Regions from separate parts of the Rothia sp. SD9660Na genome, predicted to be linked through region 2. Evidence: predicted binding sites of a transcription regulator. Region 2 holds the regulator's gene; the other holds the start of a gene.
The links. Region 2 encodes HspR, which represses chaperone genes until heat shock. Its sites were predicted from a motif close to AAGTTGAGTCNNNNNGACTCAACTT; they were not measured.
Positions count from the first base shown of each region.

Region 1: clpB (ATP-dependent chaperone ClpB) is a predicted target of HspR. The motif match lies at 6,185-6,209, and genes of this name have one in related genera.

Region 1 covers NZ_CP125946.1:377,122-387,875, forward strand. The annotation lists gene QM007_RS01950 (6-pyruvoyl tetrahydrobiopterin synthase) at 1-392, shown strand, start outside; gene QM007_RS01955 (hypothetical protein) at 417-1,061, shown strand; gene QM007_RS01960 (YrzE family protein) at 1,390-2,439, shown strand; gene QM007_RS01965 (Dps family protein) at 2,770-3,273, shown strand; gene QM007_RS01970 (HAD family hydrolase) at 3,361-4,011, opposite strand; gene QM007_RS01975 (hypothetical protein) at 4,129-4,656, shown strand; gene QM007_RS01980 (glutamine amidotransferase) at 4,690-5,406, opposite strand; gene QM007_RS01985 (hypothetical protein) at 5,443-5,703, opposite strand; gene QM007_RS01990 (hypothetical protein) at 5,778-6,050, opposite strand; gene clpB (ATP-dependent chaperone ClpB) at 6,272-8,860, shown strand; gene QM007_RS02000 (Sir2 family NAD-dependent protein deacetylase) at 9,026-9,958, shown strand; gene QM007_RS02005 (hypothetical protein) at 10,175-10,465, shown strand.
Region 2 covers NZ_CP125946.1:1,993,986-2,004,739, reverse strand. The annotation lists gene dnaK (molecular chaperone DnaK) at 1-599, shown strand, start outside; gene QM007_RS09395 (nucleotide exchange factor GrpE) at 602-1,207, shown strand; gene QM007_RS09390 (DnaJ C-terminal domain-containing protein) at 1,304-2,299, shown strand; gene QM007_RS09385 (heat shock protein transcriptional repressor HspR) at 2,302-2,727, shown strand; gene QM007_RS09380 (LLM class flavin-dependent oxidoreductase) at 2,911-3,999, shown strand; gene QM007_RS09375 (alanine/glycine:cation symporter family protein) at 4,198-5,649, shown strand; gene trmB (tRNA (guanosine(46)-N7)-methyltransferase TrmB) at 5,735-6,556, opposite strand; gene QM007_RS09365 (hypothetical protein) at 6,741-7,367, opposite strand; gene QM007_RS09360 (GMC oxidoreductase) at 7,386-8,990, opposite strand; gene QM007_RS09355 (alanine/glycine:cation symporter family protein) at 9,425-10,754, opposite strand, start outside.

The sequences.
Region 1 (10,754 bases), 760 kb from region 2:
AGTACCCCGACGGGGCCGGCCCTTCTCGCCCAGCTAGCGCCCTTTTCGCCCCCGGCATGGAGCGGTGGGACATCACCGACCGGGGGCTGCGTCAGGTCTGGTCGCGCCCTGACGTGTATTCCTCAGCTGTACCTCGCTACTCGAATGCCGACAACATCATCTACACCTGCGAGCGGCGCCGCGGCCCGGCCGGTCTAGCCAACGGGGCATACGCCCATGCCGTTGCCATCGATATGGATAGCGGTGCCACCTTGCACGCCCAGCAGCTACCTGACCACGTAAGTATTTTGCTGGGAGGGGGAGATACCCTACAGATGGTAGGTACCCTGGACCGTTTTGGGACCTGGTGGCAGGGGACCATCAGCGGCGTCTACCGTATTGCAGCAGCCTAAATCTTTGGGGAGAAGAAAGAGAAGATGATTCACCTTAACCGACGGCAAGTAGCCTTCACTGCCGGAACTGCCTTGGCCGCCGCGGCTGTAACCGCCTCGTCCACCTCGGCCCAGGCCAGGCCCTCTCGCACGCAAGGCGCCCAACGCCGCCGACCCACTCTCTCTCGTATCCAGGCTGTTGCCTGTCCCATTGAGTTTAACGGTGCCTCTGCTCGGCTGACTCTTAGCGGTAAGGAATCGGCACCAGGGGTTCCCGTCCCGCGCCCCGTTGGGACCTCCTGGAATAGCGGGCCCCTCTCGATGACCCTGGCCAATAATGGAGACCAAGTGATTCCTGCCGGGCGTCGTTTGAGTATTATTACCCGTGGGCTAGACGCCGCCGGACTGGTAACTGACCTTCAGCAGCCGCTCGTGATCAGCGATGTTGAGGCAGGGGCCCGGTCCTGGCTATCTGTAGTTGTCGCCCCTATGGGGGCCTCCCAACTGGTGCTCAAACAGCCCCTGGCAGCGGGGCAAGAAATAACGGTGCGTCTTTTCCCTCGTCTTAACCGTGGGGTCGATGCAAGGGCCCTGGGCCAGGTCCAGGTTTTGGCGTCACTCACACTCTCGCGGGGTGCTGAAGAAATCTTTGAGATTCAATCCCCGGAGTTCCTGGCAACCCGCCTGTAGGCAAGAGTGAAGGGATGAAAGTACCCCTGGCGTGTGCGACATGCCCAGCGAATAAGCTTGCCTGTGAAATGAGCCCCATTTTGAGCTTCCAGCTGCGCGCAGCGTGCTTATCGTTCAGGGAGGCAAAATGCCACGCTAACTAGTAGCGTTAGTCCCGATTAGTCAGGGTGAAGAGGTGCGGCAGGCCCTGCGATCCAACGACTGTGGGGCCCCCAGCGGCCTATTATGGTGAATACCACTAGTGCTGTGGTTCTCGGTGTACTATTCTCGATAAGAAACGTGAGTATTATGAATAGCTCACATCTTCATCTTTATCTAAAAGGAAAATATGACTGAAAATATCGCATCTGCTGAGCGCGGCGCCGCTACCCCCAAAGGTGCGGCCCGCGGTTCGTTTCGCCAGGTTATCGCTCAGGAAGCCCGCCTTGGAGCCGGTAACAATATCTCATGGCGTAGCGTTTTCGCGGGTCTTGTAACCTTCGTAGCGCTGTCTGTGCTCTTCGCTCTCGTGGGTACCGCCCTGGGGCTGAGTGGCACCGATTTGACTGCTGACCGCCCCACCGAAGGTGTGGGTACGGGTCTGCTAATTTGGACCATCTTCTCCCTGGCCCTCTCTTTAGGTATCGCTGGTTTCATCGCCGGTCTTACCGCGAACAAGGCCGGTCTAATTCACGGCTTCCTCACCTGGGCCCTGGGTGTTATTGCCATTGTTGTTCTAGCCGTTAGTACCGTATCTTCAGCTTTCGGTGCCCTGGGTAACATGCTCGACGCGGCCGGTGGTGCGGTATCGAATGCCTCATCGGCGGCAGCACGCGCTGTTTCGGACATCAACACTGACCAGATTGACATTGACACCGCTGGTGTTTCCGCTGATGTCCGCTCAGCCCTGGCCAACAGCTCCATCGAACAGCTGCACCCTGACTACTTGCAGGCCCAGGTGGACGACACTGTAGCTGACCTGCAGTCAGCTGCCCAGCGCATCATCGTTGACGGTGAAGACGCCTCTGCTGTTGTGGCCGACGTCCGTTCCAATGTTGAGGACCGTATCGCGACCATCACTGAGCAGATCGACGAGGCTGCTCTGGCCCGTGAGATTGAGGCGAACACCAACCTGACCGCCGCTGAGTCACGCTCAGCTGCAAACAACATCGTCACCTCCTACGAAGAGGGTGTGAAAAAGACTGAAGAGTCTCTGAACAACCTGGCAAACAATGCCCAGGAGACCTTCGATCAGGCTGTTGTGGCTGCTAATGAAGCCATGGACAACACTGCCAAGTACTCTATGTACACCTTTGCTGGTCTGGTGTTTGCTCTGATCATTACTTCTCTTGCTGGCCTCTTTGGTGCCCGGAGCGGTCGTTCAGCTGACAAGATTTAGTACTGTTCGAGGATAATCTCCGCACTAAAGTGTATGAAGGCTCACATTTTATCGTTGATAAGGTGTGAGCCTTCCGCTATACCTGGTACTTGGAAGGGCTGGGGTGTAGAGTACCTGGTGGGAGGGTGATTAGGTTAGGCTGTCATCGCCTGGTGCTAAGGCTTCTCCGAGCTCGGAGCTAGGAGGACCTTATTGTGAACTAGTCATAATAATGCTTGAAAGCATTCGCTCCGATGCGTAGGCTAGAAGGTAACAGCTAGCTGGTCGGGCACCGCAACCCCCGGCAGGCTAGGAATAAACAACCTCACTCTGAAAGGAATAAGACAGACCATGAGCAAGTACTCATCTTTCACCGTTCCCGGCCTCACCGAAGAATCAGGCCACCACGTAGCTGATGTACTGCAGCTTCGCCTGCACGCCCTGAACGACCTGCACCTGGTGCTCAAGCACGCCCACTGGAACGTCGTTGGCCCTAACTTCATCGCCGTTCACGAAATGCTCGACCCCCAGGTAGACCTGGTGCGCGGCTTCGTTGATGCCATTGCAGAGCGCATGGCCACCATGGGCGTAGCCCCCAACGGTCTTTCCGGTGACCTGGTTGAAAAACGCACCTGGGCTGAATACGACGTTGACCGTGCAGATGCCATGACCCATATCCGCGCCCTGAACGAGGTCTACAACGTTGTAGTTGAAGACCACCGTGCAGCTATCGCCAAGGTGGGCGATATCGACCCCATCACCGAGGATCTGCTCATCGGCCAGACCGCTGAGCTGGAGCTCTTCCAGTGGTTCCTGCGTGGCCACCTCGAAGACGGCCGTGGCAACCTCCAGTAAGCCTCAGAGCTTGATAGCTTGAACTACGCGCTAAAGGCGGGTCTATCGCACGATAGGCCCGCCTTTTTCTGTGCGGCAACGTACTTCTTAGCCCTCGACTAGCGCCCGGATCTTATTAAGGGTGAGTTCCGTGTGGGTGTAGCGGGCGTGCCCCAGGTTCTCTGGAACTTCGGTGAGGCCGGGCACCACAACCACCTTCATGCCAGCGGCCATGGCGCTTTGGGTGCCAGAGGCAGAGTCTTCCACCGCAACGCAGTGAGCGGGGTTCACCCCCAGATTGCGGGCTGCCATAAGGTAGGGTTCGGGGTCGGGCTTGGCATGGGTGACCTGCTCGTCGGTCACTAGAGTTTTGAAAAGACCCTCCGGTGCTAGCATGGCGGTGTTGGCAGCTACCTCGGTGGTAGCGTTGGTGACGATACCGGCGGGGACGCCCGCTTCGGCTACCTGCGCCAGGAGGGCTTCAATACCGGGTAGTAACTCGACCCGGGCGTCCTTCAAGAGAGCCGACATCTTGGCCTTAAGCCGGTCGTAGAGCTCGTCAGCAGAAACATCTGCACCCAGCTCCTGCATGCGGGCAAAGGTCACCGCGGCGGGTTTACCGAGGGCCATTAGCGTATCTTGTTCGGTCCAGGTGGCTCCGAACTCGGCGGCCAGGGCAGTTTTTGCCTCAGCCCAGAGAGGCTCGGTATCTACGAGGGTTCCGTCGTGGTCAAAGAAAATAGCTTCAAGTCTGCTCATATATACCACCCTACCCGTCCGCAGGGGGCTCTGCCCGGTTAAGATGGATGGGTGAACCAAGAGCACTCTACATCTAGCCCTGACTCTGCTTCTGCTTACCCGCGTCTACAGCGGCAAATGAGCCCCACCCGGCAGGCCCTGGCCTACTTGCTGGTACCTATGGCTTTTATCTCGGCAACCTGGATTACCGCCGGGCGTGCCCTCTTCGGTGCGGCAGGGGAGCTGGTGCCCATCTATGCGATATCGTTTGGGCCAGCCCTGCTGATCATTCTGCTGGTAGCTGCCCTGTTTTCCTTCAAAGAAATGGCACTTCAAGAAGCCGGTCGGCGGGCGGGACCGCCGCCCATCACCGCGTCGGTTGCGGCATCTACCTGGGGGCTCGCCGGTTTCTTTGGCATGGTGGCTCCTGACCGACTTGAGGGGCAGAATATTTCAGCTGCTGCCGCTCTGCTGGGCCCCGACGTCATCGGGCTGTCCGCTGCCTTTGGAAATACCAGCGGTATTCTCACCTTCTCCTTCGCCATCGCCACCCTACTACTAGCTATCGGTGATTACCGCCGGGCACGAGCCCTCACTCGCGGGCTCGACGGTGCTACCCGGGAGCAGCTAGAGCGTGAAGAATCGATGTATGACTTCCTCGACTAGCCCCGGGCAGGTACTGCTATGCGCTGGAAGGCGTTACAGGTTAACCTGATCGAGCCAGCCGTTGAGCACCTCGGTGGCGGCGGTAGTGAGCTTCTCTGCGTAGAGGGAGGCCTCGCGGCGAATGACCGCTGCATCCTGCTCCGAAGCCCTGATGTAGTCGGCATAGGCGATGAGCCACTGCTCGATGTGGCGGGGGTTGACCTCAAGATGGAACTGGAGCGCCAGCGCGTAGGGGCGTCCTGCTGCATCCTTGAGAGTAAATGCCTGGTTTTCGCACATCTGGGTGCGGGCTAGGCTGGGGGAGCTCTCTGGCAGAGTAAAGGCATCACCGTGCCAGTGCAGGACGGGGGTGTTACCTAACGGGGCGAGAACAGACTCGTGCCCGGCTTCGGTAAGTTCTACCGGTGAGTAGCCCAGCTCGATAGCGCCAGTGGGGTCAACCTTGGCACCTGCGGCTAGGGCAATTTGCTGGGCCCCCAGGCAGATACCCAGCACGGGTTTCTGGGAGGCAATGCGGGCCTTGATGAGTTCTACTTCTTCAAAGAGGAAGGGGTAGTCCTGGGTGTCGTTCACGCTGATAGGAGCACCAAGAGTAATGAGTAAATCCGCCTCACGCACCTCGGGGGTGTTGAGGGCGTCAATGCCTGCGTCACGGTATTCGACGGTAAAACCGCGTTCGGCCAATAAATCTTCAAAGATACCCAGATCTTCAAAGGCAACGTGGCGAATAGCGTAGGCGGTGCAGGTCATGGTTCTCCTCTGTAGGTGAAGCGATTGACAGATAGCTTACCTGAGAGAGGGGCCTACCTTATAACCGCTGGACGCAAGACTCTGCCCGCCTGCCAAGAGAAGGGCAACCAGTAAGGCCGCTATGAGAAGGGGCATGAAGGGGAGCTCTACCCCGAAGGTAAGGGCGGCTTCGCTGGATGGGGAGGCTATCAGCAGGGCTATGTGGGTGGCAGAGTATGCACCCACTGCTAGGAGCAGTGATAGCCCCATCGGGTAGCGGGCTAGAACCAGCAGGGCAGCTGCGATAACCCAGCTCATAGCGACCCCGCTCAGGCCCCACTGGAGGAAATAGAGCGGAGCAAAGAAGACTAGAAAGAGCGGGGTAAGGGATTTTAGCCGAGAACCTGAGGCAGAGAGTGGGCCAGGGCTGTGAGCATGATGAGCGGTGTGAGCGTCAGGCTAAGCGAGAACAGCCCTAGCCAGAGGGTATAACGGTCGACGAAGTGTTCGGTGATGCCGTAGAAGGGGGCTGAAAATGTCCAGCCGAGATACTGTTCAGCTAAGGCAGGGAGGGCATAGGCGACGGCAATGAGGTAGAAGATGAGGGCGCCCCAATAGAGCCGGTGCGGGGCATAGAGGTAGGACGGCGGATGAGAAGAAAACATGGGAGCCCTCCATAGGTTGGTGGCTAGCAACGTGAAGCGGACTTCCTGTTTAAATCTGGTTCAGAAATATTAGGCAGGTCAATGAGTGGTCAATGCCGGGTGTGAAAAATTTCTTGTAAATATCTAGTGCAAATAAGTTGAGTGTAGTAGACTCAAGTTAAAGCTGAGTGGAGTACACTCAAGTATGAACGAACTACCTACGCAAAAGGTAAAGGAGAACAATGAACGCACAATTTACGACCAAGAGCCAAGAAGCGCTCTCGGCAGCCAATATGAACGCCCAAACCGCGGGCAACCCCACCCTTGACACCTCCCATCTGCTCAAGGCCCTCATGGATCAGCGCGAGGGGGTGGCAGTGGCCGTCCTTAAAACCGCAGGGCTCGACGTTGATGCCATCTCCCTGGCAGCCTCCACCGAGATCTCAAAGCTGCCCAAGGTGCAGGGCGCCTCAGCTGCCCAAGCCCAGCCGAGCCGTGCCGTCCTGACCGCCATCCAAACCGCCCAAGCCAAGGCAACCCAGTTCGGGGACACCTATATCTCCACCGAAATCCTGCTGCTGGCGCTCGCCGCCGGTGACGACGCAACCGCTCGCGCCCTACAGCAGGCCGGGGCTACCGAAAAGACCATTGAAGAGACCATCCCTACCGTGAGAGGAGACCGCACCGTGACCACCCCCGACCCCGAAGGTACCTTCGGCGCCCTAGAACAGTACGGCACCGACCTGACTGCCGTTGCCCGCGAAGGCAAGCTTGACCCCGTCATTGGGCGCGATAGTGAAATTCGCCGTGTGATCCAGGTGCTCTCCCGCCGCACCAAGAATAACCCCGTGCTTATCGGCGAACCCGGCGTCGGTAAAACCGCCGTCGTTGAGGGTCTGGCCCAGCGCATGGTCTCCGGCGACGTGCCCGAATCCCTGCGCGGCAAAACCCTGATCTCCCTCGACCTGGGCGCAATGGTCGCCGGTGCCAAGTACCGCGGCGAATTTGAAGAGCGCCTCAAGGCCGTGCTCGAAGACATCAAGAAGTCCGAGGGGCAAATCGTCACCTTTATCGATGAGATTCACACCGTCGTTGGGGCAGGTGCCTCCGAGGGCTCTATGGACGCCGGCAACATGCTTAAGCCCATGCTGGCTCGCGGCGAGCTGCGCCTGATTGGTGCTACCACCCTCGACGAATACCGCGAAAACATTGAAAAGGACGCCGCCCTGGAACGCCGCTTCCAGCAGGTCTACGTGGGTGAGCCCAGCGTCGATGACACCATCGGTATTCTGCGCGGGCTCAAAGAACGCTACGAGGCTCATCACAAGGTAGCTATCGCAGACTCTGCCCTGGTGGCAGCCGCTAACCTGTCAAACCGCTACATCCCCTCGCGCCAGCTGCCCGATAAGGCCATCGACCTGATTGACGAGGCAGCCTCCCGCCTGCGCATGGAAATCGACTCGGCCCCCGAAGAAATCGACGCCCTGCGCCGCGCCGTTGACCGCCTGACCATGGAAGAACTGGCCCTGGCCAACGAAACCGACCCCGCCTCCGTCGAGCGCCTTGAAGCCCTGCGGGCAGATATGGCTGATAAGAAGGAAGAGCTGGACGCCCTCAACGCCCGCTGGGAAGCTGAAAAGGCCGGTCTCAACCGCGTTGGCGACCTCAAAACCCAGATTGATGAGCTGCGCTCCAAGGCAGAAGTCGCCCAGCGTGAAGGCAACCTCGCTGAAGCCTCCCGCGTGCTCTACGGCGAAATCCCCGCCCTCGAAGCCGAACTGGCCGCAGCCCAGCAGGCTGAGAATACCGCGTCCGAAGAGTCCATGGTCTCTGAAGAAGTGACCGCCGACGACATCGCCGAAGTGATTTCATCCTGGACCGGCATTCCCGCCGGGCGTATGCTCCAGGGCGAATCGGAAAAGCTCCTGCACATGGAAGACGAACTGGGCAGGCGCCTAATCGGCCAGAGCCAGGCGGTCACCGCCGTCGCTGATGCTGTCCGCCGCTCCCGCGCAGGCATTGCCGACCCCGACCGTCCTATCGGCTCCTTCCTCTTCCTCGGCCCTACCGGTGTCGGTAAAACCGAGCTGGCCAAGGCCCTGGCCGAGTTCCAGTTCGACGACGAACGCGCCTTGGTGCGTATCGATATGAGCGAATATGCCGAAAAGCACGCCGTCGCCCGTCTGGTCGGTGCCCCTCCCGGGTACGTCGGCTACGAAGAGGGCGGCCAGCTCACCGAAGCTGTACGCCGCCGCCCCTACTCGGTTGTGCTCCTCGACGAGGTCGAAAAGGCCCACCCCGAGGTCTTCGACATCCTGCTCCAGGTACTTGACGACGGGCGTCTGACCGACGGACAGGGGCGCACCGTGGACTTCCGCAACGTCATCCTAATCTTGACCTCCAATCTGGGCTCCCAGTTCCTGATCGACCAGAATCTCGACGACGAAGCCCGCAAGAGCGCGGTTATGACCACCGTCAACGCCAGCTTCAAGCCGGAATTCCTCAACCGCCTGGACGAGGTCATCATGTTCAAGCCCCTCTCAGCCGATGACCTAGCCTCCATCGTAGGCCTGCAGATCGCCTCGATGGCCCGCCGCCTAGAAGACCGCCGCCTGACCCTGGATGTCACCGACGCCGCCACCGAGTGGCTGGGACTTGCCGGCTACGACCCCGCCTACGGCGCCCGTCCGCTCCGCCGCCTCGTGCAACGCGAAATTGGCGACCGCCTAGCCAAGGGAATCCTGGCCGGCGCCATCAAGGACGGCGACACCGTGCGCGTGGACGTCAACCCCGACGTCGCCGTGGATGGGCTGGTCGTTACTGCCGAGTAAAAGCCGGGAATGACCCTACTGCTTCTCTCTTGACCCTACAGATTATCTCGGGGTCAAGAGAGAAACGATAGGGTCTTTGTCTTTTAAACTGGAAGAGTGAACCAAATCCAGCCCCGGCCCGCATCCAACACGATCGATACCCGCTTTGCTGGGGCGTCTGCGTCCATCGCCGCGAGAGCCGACATTGCCGCCACCCACGCGGCGGCTCTGCGCTCCATCGATCGGGTGGTGGCCGAAACAGCCCAGCCCACCGACCCGCAGGTAGCGGCGGACGGCGTCCGGCAGCTTCTTCACCAAGGGCAGGTTCTGGTGCTCACCGGGGCAGGAATTTCCACAGGCTCAGGGATTCCTGACTACCGCGGTCCCGCCGGGTCCCTGCGCAACCACCGGCCCATGACCTACCAGGAATTCCGCTTTGACGAGGTGGCGCGGCAGCGCTACTGGGCCCGATCCTTTGTGGGCTGGCGGCAGATGAACCGGGCGCACCCCAACACCGCCCACTACCTGCTGGCAGAGCTGGAAGCCCGCGGACACCTGGCCGGGCTGATTACCCAGAACGTCGATGGCCTTCACACCGCAGCTGGATCGAGCACAGTCATTACCCTGCACGGGGACCTCTCCCGCATCGAGTGCCTAGACTGCGGAGCGGACGAGGGCCGCACCTCCCTGGATGCCCGCATCGAAGCCGCCAACCCCGGCTACCTCGAACGCTTATCCAGCACCACCTTGCAGGTCAACCCCGACGGTGACGCAGAGATCGACGCCCGTTTTATCCAGGATTTTCAGATGGTCGGCTGCCTGGCCTGCGGCTCCACCAAGCTCAAACCTGCCGTGGTCTACTTCGGTGAGCCCGTGCCGTCTGCCCGCAAGCAGGCCGTGAAAGAACTGGGGGAGAGCGCTCACTCCCTGCTGGTGCTGGGCTCATCTCTGGCCGTGATGAGCTCCTACAAAATCGCCCTTGATTTCGCCCGGGCTGGCAAGCCCATCGCTGTCATCAACCAGGGCCCGGGCCGGGCGGACGCACGTGCCACCTACCTCTGGCGCGCTGACGTCACCGATGCCCTCTACGCCGTTACAGCCCCGCATGAAGGCATCTAAAACTTTTTCTTCTATGAGTATTACCGGGTCAGAGGCACTGAAGGGGCTGCCTGTAGGTACTCATAAGTGAAGGCTAAGTACAACACAGACTCTGGGAGAACACTGGTTATCAAGCAAAACAAGACTAGATACACCCCTCGGAGAACTCCCGTGAACACCATTATCACAGCAGCTGCCCTCGACCTCGTCGCCATCCTGATTCTATGAGGCATGTACGTGGCCCGCCACCGCCGCCGCGACCTCGTCGTCTCATGCATCATCATCAACGTGGGCCTCATCGACACCCCGGCAACCGCCTTCGAGCCTACCCTCACCACGGCCTACCGCCGCACCACCGTCCTGCTCCCGGCCTCAGCTCACAACCCGGTCGCCTCCCTCATGACCATCGATGCCGAGATCTCGGGCGGTACCTACAGCATCAGCGTCAACGGCTCAGAGACCGGCACCGCCACTGAAACCTCCGGCGCTGCCGCAGGCGGCATGGGTGGCTTCGGCGGCCGCCCCTAAGGCCCCATAAACTCAGCCGGCGAGCTGGCACTTCTGTTCCATCTCTTCGTCGGCTGCTCTACCGCTCCGCGTCACCTCTTTCTGGTCGGGTGGCGCGGAGCTTCTCTTTACCGGGAGAGGTGCCGATGCAAAACAAAACGACCGTTCTCTATATTTTTGTAGTTTTGAGCAGTTTCTTACATCTCAGGTGGCGAACAGGCAAGCAAAGACGCGCAAAAACATGTACCCTTAGATACAGAAAAGACTGAAAGTTTTTCTGGCACACCCCTGCGCGCACGCGGGCGGCCAG
Region 2 (10,754 bases):
AGGTCTTCCAGGGCGAGCGTGAGTTTACCCGCGACAACAAGAACCTGGGCACCTTCGAACTGACCGGCATCGCACCCGCCCCCCGCGGCGTCCCCCAGATCGAAGTTACCTTCGACATCGACGCCAACGGCATCGTGCACGTCTCAGCTAAGGACAAGGGCACCGGCACTGAGCAGTCCATGACCATCACCGGCGGTACTTCTCTCTCCAAGGAAGACATCGACCGCATGGTCAAGGACGCTGAGGCTCACGCCGAGCAGGACAAGGCCCGCCGCGAGGCAGCCGAGACCCGCAACGCTGCTGAGAACACCGCCTACTCCATCGAGAAGCTCATCAAGGACAACGACGAGAAGCTACCCGAGGACGTCAAGACCGAGGTTCAGGCCGATGTTGACGCCCTGAAGGCTGCCCTTGAAGGTGAAGACGATGACGCCGTCAAGGCCGCTTTCGAGAAGCTGCAGGCATCTCAGACCAAGCTGGGCGAGGCTCTCTACGCCCAGGCTCAGGCAGATGCAGCAGCCGGTGAAGGTGCCAAGGCTGAGGACGACGACGTCGTTGATGCTGAAGTAATCGATGAAGAAGACGAGAAGAAGAACTAATCATGGCTGAGAACACCAACGAGCCCGTAGACGACCAGCCCGAGGGCACCGACCCTCTGGAGGAAGCCTTTGCAGCCCCGGCTGCTGAAGGCCACCCCGAGCCCGAAGGTGTAGCTGCTGAAGCTGCGGCAGATGAGGAATCTGCCGCAGCCGAGGCTGGCGAAAGTGCAGAGGCAGCTGAGAGCGCTGACGCGGCCCTGGCCGCCGAACGTCTTGAAGATCTGCGCCGCCTTCAGGCCGAGTTCACCAACTACAAGAACCGCACCATCAAGGAAAAAGACCAGCTGCGCGACTTCGTCATCGCCGACCTGGTTGCCGCCCTGCTGCCTGTCATCGACGATATCGATGCCGCCCGCAAGCACGGCGACCTTGAAGAAGGCCCCTTCGCCGCGATTGCCAATAAGCTCGAAGAGACCCTGACCAAGCAGGGCCTGGAGCGATTCGGCGAGGTTGGCGAACCCTTCAACCCCCAGGTTCACGAGGCTGTGCTGCAGCAGCCCACCAGCGAGGTTGAGCCCGACTCAGTCTCGATGGTTCTACGCAACGGTTACAAGGTGAAGGACCGCGTGGTCCGCACCGCCCAGGTAGCCGTAGCGGTAGCAGAATAACGGACGCGGGCGGGCACCCGGCCTGATACGTCAGGCTGGGTGCCCGCCCCTTCTATCCCCTAAAAGACACAAGATCTACCTCGGAAGGAGAGGCATATGGCGAGCGAAAACTGGCTCCATCAAGATTTTTATAAGGTACTAGGCGTAGCCGAGGATTCCTCCGAGGCAGATATCAAGAAGGCCTACCGCAAGCTGGCCCGCAAGTACCACCCCGACCAGAACCCCGGCGACGAGGCTGCTGAAAAGAAGTTCAAGGAGGTCTCAGAGGCCTACGACGTGCTCTCAGACCCCAAGCAGAAGGAAGAATACGACCAGATCCGCAAGTACGGTGCTGCCGGCTTCGGCGGTGCTGGCGGCGGCTTCCCTGGTGGGTTCCCCGGCGGCGGCAACTTCAGCTACTCCACCAGCGGTGGCGCTGGCGGCATCAACATTGAAGACCTGCTGGGCGGCATGTTCGGTGGCGGTGCTGGCTTTGGCGGGGCCGGACGCTCCGCCGGGGGGTTCCCTGGCGGTGCGGGTGGCTTCCCCGGCGGTGGCTTCTCAGCTCCCAAGGGTGAGGACGCCACCACCAGCGCCCGCATCACCATCCAGCAGGCCTACGACGGCGCTGAGGTTTCGGTCTTCCGCCCCGGTGGCTCCCAGACCCAGGTTCGCCTGCCGCGCGGCGTCAAGGACGGCCAGAAAATCCGTGCCCGAGGCAAGGGACACCCCGGTGCCGGTGGGGCAGGGGACTTGATCGTCACCGTCCGCGTAGATTCTCACCCCGTCTTTGACCGCGAGGGCGATAACCTGCTCGTGCGCGTGCCCGTCACCCTGGAAGAAGCCGTTAAGGGCGGCGTCATTGAAGCCCCCACCCTCGACGGTGGGAGCGTCAAACTCCGCCTGGCAGCCGGTTCACCGGCCGGGCGTAAGCTGCGTGCTAAGGGTCGCGGCTTCGTAACCAAGAAGGGCACCGGCGATATGCTGGTTATCCCTGAGTTGCAGCTGCCCACCAGCCTCACACCTGAAGCTGAGGCAGCTCTCGACGCCTTCTTCGCGGTTGCGCCCCAGGCCAACCCCCGTGAGGACCTGCTGAGGAAAGCTGGTGACTAAGAATGGCTCTCGAATCTGACCGCCCGGTCTTTGTTATCTCCGTGGCGGCTGAACTGGCAGGTATGCACCCGCAGACCCTGCGCCAGTATGACCGCCTGGGGCTGGTGCAGCCCCAGCGAGCCCCGGGGCGGGCCCGCCGCTACTCCGAACGCGACGTGCAGAAACTCCAGGAGATTCAGGAGCTCTCCCAGTCTGGCGTCTCCCTTGAGGGTATTAAGCGCATCATGCAGCTTGAGAACCAGGTGGAGGCCCTGCGGGCCCGCATGACCGAGCTGCAGGCTGAAAATGAGGCCCTGCGCGATCGTCTGCAGGAGAACTCTCGCATCTTTGCTGCCGGAACCTCAGGTGGGGCTGTGCACCTGGCCCGGGGTAAGCGTCCTGCTGCCCGCCAGACCTCCCAGGCCGTGGTGCTCTACCGGCCGCGCTAACCCCGACCCTAGGTCTTGACTGTAACGATGGTTGCCATCAGCGCGAAAGAGGTTCGCGCAGATGGCAACCATATTTAAAGCACGGGCTAACCACAGCGCCATAAAAAACTTTCGGAATAAAGTAATGTAGGCTGGTGTTGAACCTTGTGTAAACAATCAGCACAGCACCGAAAGGTAAACGCAATGACCGACATTAATACAGCTCCCGACCTACGCCCAGGTCTGCCCAGCGTCGATGACACCGCCTTCCAGATGGGGCTAGACACCTTCGGCGACACCACCGCCGACCTGGCAGGCAACCGCCTGCACCACGCCCAGGTGATTCGCAACGTCCTTGAGCAGGGCCAGCTGGCCGACCGCGTTGGTGTCGACTTCTTCGGCATCGGCGAGCACCACCGTCCTGACTTCGCCGTCAGTGCCCCCGACACCATCCTGGCGGGCCTGGCAACCTCCACTGAGCGCATCCACCTGGGCTCGGCTGTTACCGTCCTCTCCTCCGACGACCCTATCCGCGTCTACCAGCGCTTCGCCACCATCAACGCCCTCAGCAACGGCCGCGCTGAGGCCGTGCTGGGCCGCGGCTCCTTCACCGAGTCCTTCCCCCTCTTCGGCTACAAGCTCGAAGACTACAACTCCCTCTTTTCAGAGAAGTTCGACCTCTTCACCAAAATCATCACCCAGGAGCCCCTCAACTGGAACCCCGGCAACCGCCCGCCCCTGGTCAACCAGGAGATTTACCCCAAGACCGAAGGTATTCTCAAGCACTGGCTGGCCGTTGGTGGCAGCCCTGAATCTGTTGCCCGCGCTGCCCAGTACAAGACTCCGCTGATGCTCGCTATCATTGGCGGCCCGGCTGAACGCTTCAAGCCCTACACCGACCTCTACCGTCGAGCCAACGAACAGCTGGGCAACGGAACCCTGCCCATCGCTGTGCACTCACCCGGCCACATCGCCGAGACGGACGAAGAAGCCCGCAACCAGCTGCGCGAGCACTGGATTGCCGGTCGCAACAAGATCGGTGCTGAACGCGGCTGGGGCCCGGCGGGGGAGCGCGAATTTGAGCACGAAATTGAACACGGCGCCCTGTACGTCGGTTCGCCCGAAACCGTCGCGCAGAAGATTGCTGACACTGCAAAGAAACTGGGGATTAACCGTTTTGATCTCAAGTTCTCTAACGGTGCACTGGCTCATGAGCACTCCATGAACTCGATTGAACTCTACGGTACCAAGGTGCTGCCGCGCGTGCGTGAACTGATGGCAGAGGCACAGTAAGGGCGCCTCCAGTAAGGTGTAGAGAATACCGGCTAGTCAGCAGGTACACAGGGTAAGACGATATAGGTCTTCCTGTCCTTGACTCGCTATAGTTGAATGGCGCCCCACCGCAGTGCACACGCTTGCGGCGGGGCGTCCTTATTCATCACGCAGCTGCGGTGCCCCCTCACCCGCAGCGACCTGTATCAAGGACACCACATGACCTTTCAAGACGTCTTGAGCGCCATCAGCTCCCTCATCTGGGGCCCTTTTGTGCTCATACCGCTGCTTCTTGGCACCGGTATCTACCTGACGGTGCGGCTGGGCTTTATCCAGCTCACCAAACTGCTGGTCGCCAACCGGCTGGCCTTCCTCGAACGTAAGGACGATGGCGCCCCCGGCGGCGACATCTCCCAATTTCAGTCCCTGACCACCGCCCTGGCAGCTACCGTGGGTACCGGTAACATCGTGGGCGTTGCCACTGCGATTTCTATCGGCGGCCCCGGCGCCCTCTTCTGGATGTGGTTTAGCGCCCTCTTCGGTATGGCCTCCAAGTACTCCGAAGCCTTCCTGGGCGTCCGCTACCGCACCACTGACGCCAAGGGTGAAGTGTCTGGCGGCCCCCAGTACTACCTCCAGCGCGGTATTAAAGGCCCCCTAGGTCAGTTCCTAGCCCTCTTCTTCGCGGTAGCTGCCGTGCTAGCGTCCTTCGGTATCGGCAATACCGCCCAGGGTAACTCCATCGCCCACAATCTCGAAGACACCTTCCACCTGCCCACCGGCCTGACCGGCATTGTCCTGGCCATCATCACCCTCTTTGTGCTGATGGGCGGTATTAAGTCCATCGGCAAGGTAACTGCCGGGTTCGTTCCGATTATGATCCTCTTCTATGTGGGCGGGGCCCTCTATATTCTGGGTGTGCACGCCGCTGATCTGCCCGCGGCCTTCGGCCAGATTTTTGCGGACGCCTTTACCGGCTCATCCGCTGTCGGCGGCTTCGTGGGTTCTACCCTCATGTACGCAGTGCAGTACGGCGTGGCCCGCGGTATTTTCTCCAACGAATCAGGCATGGGCTCTGCTGCCATTGCGGCAGCCGCTGCCCAGACCACCCACCCGGTGCGTCAGGGCCTGGTGTCAATGACCCAGACCTTCATCGATACCATGATCGTGGTGAGCTGTACCGGGCTGGTGCTGGTCGTGACAGGCGTATGGCAGGCAACCGACTCCACCGGCGAACAAATATCAGCCTCCGTGATGACCAGCCAAGCTTTCGCCTCTGTGATTGGGCCCGCCGGTAGCTGGATTGTAACTATCGGTCTGGTGCTCTTTGCCTACTCCACCATTCTGGGCTGGGCCTACTACGGCGAACGCAACATCGAAAGGCTTTTTGGTCGCCGCGGTGTTACCCCCTACCGCCTTTTCTTCGCGGTGATTGTCTACTTCGGTTGCACCATGGAACTGACTGCGGCCTGGACCTTCTCAGATATCGCCAACGGGCTCATGGCTATTCCCAACCTGATTGGCCTGCTCCTTATGTCTGGGCTGATTGTTCGAGAGACCAGGTACTACCTGGCCAACGACCCCAAGCTCACCGCATCTAAGGCCGAGATTGACGCCTTTATGCAGGGGCACCCTGGAGCGATTGACTCCTACGAGAAAACGGGGCAGTAAGAAGATCCTCTGCCTATAAAAGAGGCGGGTACCTGCAGCACCTATGTGCGCGGGTACCCGCCTGCTTTATATAGCTAACGGATTATTATCGACGAATGTAGGTCAGGTCGTGGGCCCGGCGGCCCGCCTCGCCTGCCTTGCGCTCGAAACTGGTGACCACGCGTCCGTCCCAGCGGGGCGCCCAGCCGCCCACCGGGTCGTCCTCTGTGGTGTTCTCACCGGCGTGGGCGTTGGTGAAGTCGGGGTGGGCATCGAGCACCTCACGCATGACCAGGGCATATTCCTCCCAGTCGGTGGCTAGACGCCAGATACCACCGGGCTTAAGAACTCGGGCTACCTTATCTGCAAAGGAGGGGGAAACCAGACGACGCTTGTGGTGGCGGGCCTTGTGCCAGGGGTCGGGGAAGAAGACCCAGAGCTCATCAACAGAAGACTCATCGAGCAGGTTATCGAGCAGCTCGGGGGCGTTGGCCTGGGCGACGCGCACATTCTCAACTCCGGCCTGACCCATCTTCAGTAGAAGATCAGCAATACCGGGGGTGTAGACCTCAACGGCCAGGAAGTTAGCCTCGGGTACCTGGGAGGCGCGATTGACGATGGCCTCGCCCAGGCCGGAGCCGATTTCAACAACGAGAGGGGCGTCGGTGCGTCCGTACAGGGCCTGCTGGTCAAAGACCGCGCCCTCAGCGACCGAGGTGTCACCGATGTTACGGGGCAGGTCAAGCACATGGGTAGGGGCGTAGGTATCCCAGGCCTTCTGACGGCGGGCGGTCAGGCGGTCGCCGCGGCGGACGAACGAGTAGGGCTGACGGTGGAACTGCTCGGGGACGGGGGCGGTCAGGTCCTCACCTGCCGCTGCACGCTCGGCCTTAGCCGCCAGGTCCTGCTTCTGTTTATTGGTTTCCATAACTCTCCTTGCGAGGTTGAAACAGATAAACCGGCGCGCACGGAAACGCTAAGTGCCACCGGTAGAGATACACTATTATAAATCTTTACCGTTTGCTAAAAGAATAGTGCAGGGACGTATGCAAAAGTGAGGTACCAGCTGAAGCTGGTACCTCACTTATACGACTAAATCCTATGACTTTAGATTAGAAGTAGATAGCAAAGCCCTTGACTGTCCCCATGAGTTCCATATTGTCGTCATAGTCGCCTTCCATCTCATCCAGCACAGTGACGGCTACAAAGAGTTCGTAGTCAACGTTGGCGAAGGGGTAGGTGACGTAGTAGCGCAGGGGAATTTCTACCGATTCACCGGGCTGCAGGGTACCTGCGTAGGTCCAGGTGTAGGTAGGGCCGTTGGGGGTACCCTGGCCGGTGTAGTTGAAGGTGACCAGCGGGTTGGTTGAGTTAACCTGGGTGCCGATGGCAGCTGCTGAGGCTGTATTGCTTCTTATGTCCTTCATCTGGGTCAGCAGGGTACCGCTGGGGGTAACCGCCGGAACAGAACCGACGTTGGTAATAGTCATGGTCTGGGGCAGGGAACCCTGACCGTAGGCGGTTGTACCAGTGGTTCCTCGATAAATCGAGGTGTCATAGACCGGGGAGAAGGAAGACCAATCAACGTTGGGCTGGCCTAGCTCAATTGCTAGGTCCGTTAGGTTTGAGGTAGAGCTACTTACCGCGTAAGCAGGGATAGCGGTGGTACCCAGGATGGCGGGAGCCGCCCAGGCACCTGCCTTCAGTAGGGTGCGTCGTTTGGGAGTGTGCGTAGTCATTGTGTGTGCTTTCTGTGTTTAGGCGAAACGGCCGGCTGCCAGCAGACGGTCCATGTTGCGTTCTGCGATAGCAGTAATGGTTACGAAGGGGTTAACACCAATCTTGCCAGGAATCAGAGAGCCATCCATAACAAAGAGACCGGGAACACCCTTGACTTCACCGTTGAGGTCGGTGGTTTCGCCGATAACGGCACCGCCGAGGGGGTGGTAGGTGAAGTAGTCGGCGAAGGTCTTGCCGCCCTGGAAGAGGCCGGTGTTGTAGGAGGTGCCGGGGTTGGCTGTGTTGATCTTGTCCATGAAGGCCTTAGCAGCTGCAACACCGGGGGCTGCTTTGGTGGCGTCCCAGTCTAGGTCGATGTTGCGGGTGTTGGGGTTCCAAGTGAATTTGCCGAAGTTGGGGTTGTTGGTGATGGCCAGGTAGAGGCCGATACGGAGGTCTACACCGGCGGGGAAGGGGGCCAGTTCGGCGAAGACGGAGTTGGTGGAGTTATCCCAGTTGGTGATACCCATGGCGGGGATGCCGGACTGGTAGGCGCCGGTGGCGGTGTTCATGTTGCGGGCTACCATGATGTTGCCGTTGGGGCCCCAGGAGCTACCCAGGGTGGAGGGCAGGTTCTTGATGGTGCCGGTGCCCTGGGCGCGGAGGAGTAGGCGGTTGGTGCCGACGGAGCCGGCAGCCATGACTACCCGGTCGTAGGTGCGGGAGGTGACGCTGAGGACCTTGCCGCTGAAGTCGATGGTGCGCAGAATTAGGTTGAAGCTACCGTCGGACCGCTGGGAGATAGAGGTAACCTCAGTCATGGTGGTCAGGTTGACCTTGCCGGTGGCGAAGGCCTTGGCCAGGATGGTCTTGGGCAGGGACTTCTTGCCGTGGTCGTTACCGAAGATGACCTGGCCGCCGAGGGCAGACTTGGCGACTCGCTCGAAGTTTTCCTGGCGCATATAGTTCCAGTCGTAGATGTTGGGGACGAAGCGATGCTGGAAACCGGCTTTCTTGGCCTGGGAGGCCCCTATACGGGAGAAATAGTACCACTTAGAGGTACCAACGATGTCGCTGGGGGGTGCGGCAACACCCAGATTGGTATTGGCTCGGGGGAAGTAGGTGGAGTACATCTCTGCGGCGTCTACCATGGGCATGACCTGCTCAAAGTAGGAGCGCTCGGGGGTGACGGCCATACCGCCGTTGGCTAGGGAGCCACCGCCAACGCCCTTACCGACATAGACCTTCATGTTGGCGAAACGCTCAACACCCAGGACGCCGGCGCCGGGGGTGATGCTGCGGTTGACGAAGTCGAAGCCTGCGATGTTGGATAGAGGCATGTCGGTGCGGTTTTCAAACCACATAGAGCGGCTGGTGGGGGCGGTCATCTGGTCGAAGACGTAGCCGTCGGACTGGGGGGCCATGTCGCCCCAGTCTGCACCCATCTCAATCATATCGACGGTGTAGCCCTTTTCGGTCAGGGCACGGGCGGCAACAGCGCCACCGTAGCCGGAGCCAATGATGGCGATGCGCTTCTGGCCGTTAGCATGGGCGGTGCTGGTGCTTGCGGCGGTCAGGGCGGAGGCAGCAGAAGCGGCTGCGGTCAGCTTTAGGGCTGAGCGACGGTTTGGGGTAAATGACATGGGCGTGTCCTCTTCTAAGTATAGGTGCAAAACCGAGTGGGTGGTCCTCGTAAGCCTTGGGGGAGACCGCGAGAGCTTTGTGGGCTATTTCGTGAGTATTCTGCGGAATATTTTCAGAATGCGAAAATTCCTGTCCCCACTTTAGCGGTATTTTGGGTGCGCTTACGTCGCAGTCTGTGGGATGGGTGGTGTCTTTTGTGCCCTGCTGTGCTGGGAAACCTGCTAAGAGTGGCTGTTGGGGTGTGAGGTTGACTCTTTGGGGAAGGTGCTGCTGGTGAGGGAGGCTCCATCTTTTAGTTGTTGGGACGGAACAATGCTCGATGAATCAAGGGAAATTTAAAAAGACAGTCTTTGGGCGTGCGGCTTTTCGCGCTTATTTTTAAAACCCATCTGTGCTACTTCATGAGCCAAACTTGTGTGATGGATACGAAAAATTATTTTGAGCTGCTGGCCGAGTCATCGATGGCTCGCGGGTCGGTGGGGGTCCCAAAGGTGGGCTTTGCCTGCTGAATGATGGGCATAGACCCGGTTTGTAGGGGGATACTGCCGGTGTTGACCTCTTTGAGGGTGACGTCGTAGACCTGGGGATGGGAGCTCTGGGCTGCCTCATCGGCAATCATTTTTTCGGTAATAACTTTGAGGCTGGTGGTATCGGGGTGTTCTAGAACCGGGTTCTTCTGGGAGAGGTCAACTTCGTGGTCGATTTGGGCGTCCAGGCCGCCGAGGTGGCCGTACATGAAGCTGTCGATGTTGTCGACCGTTGCTTCAAAGTTGGGGTCGTGGGTGAGGTATTTCTTGGTTTCGCGGGCTACAAGACCAGAGAGCAGTAATAGGCCGATGAGGTTGGGGATGGCCATCAGGCCGTTCATGATATCTGAGAAGGTAAAGACCAGGGTAAGCGGGGCAAGAGCGCCTAGGCCGCAGACAAGAGCAAAAATCATGCGATAGCTGACGATAGCCTTGGCTCCCCCGCCGAGTGACTCTAGGGCGCGTTCGCCGTAGTAGGACCAGCCGAGCACAGTGGAGTAGCCCAGAAGCACCAGGCAGAAGGTGACGACGTAGCCGCCCCAATCACCGGGTAGGCCGGTGGCAAAGGCAATCGAGGTTGATGTGGCCGGGTCGTCGCCCCGCCAGGCGCCCGTTGTGAGCAGAATAAAGCCCGTCATTGAAATCACCACGATGGTGTCAACAAAGGTTTGGGTCATGGACGCTAGCCCCTGGCGGACGGGGTGGGAGGTGGTTGCCACCGCTGCGGGGATAGCTGCGGTACCCATACCCGACTCGTTGGAGAATAACGAGCGTTGGGCGCCGACCTGCAGGGCAAAAATCATTCCGGCGCCGACGGCTCCACCTAGGGCACCCTCGCCGGTAAAGGCGCCTCGCATAATCATGGCAAAGACCTCTGGGAGCATGTGGGCGTTGATGGCCACAATATAGGCCCCAAATCCCAGATAGAGCAGAATCATGAGGGGCACGCAAAGGGCTGTGACCTTTGAGACAGTTTTGATGCCGCCGAGTAGGGCTGCCGCTGTTCCTAGTGCAAGGACGCCCGCGGTAAGGTAGGGCGGAATGTTGAAGGAGTGCTCTAAGTTGGCTGAGATGGCGTTTGCCTGGGTCATGTTCCCGATGCCGAAGCAGGCGAAGACGCAGCAGATGGCAAACATGGTGGCAAGGAATTTTCCGAAGCGGTTGGGGATGCCTCGCTGGAGGTAGGCCTGGGGGCCTCCGGTGAGTTCGCCCATCTTGTCTCGGTGACGGAAGCGG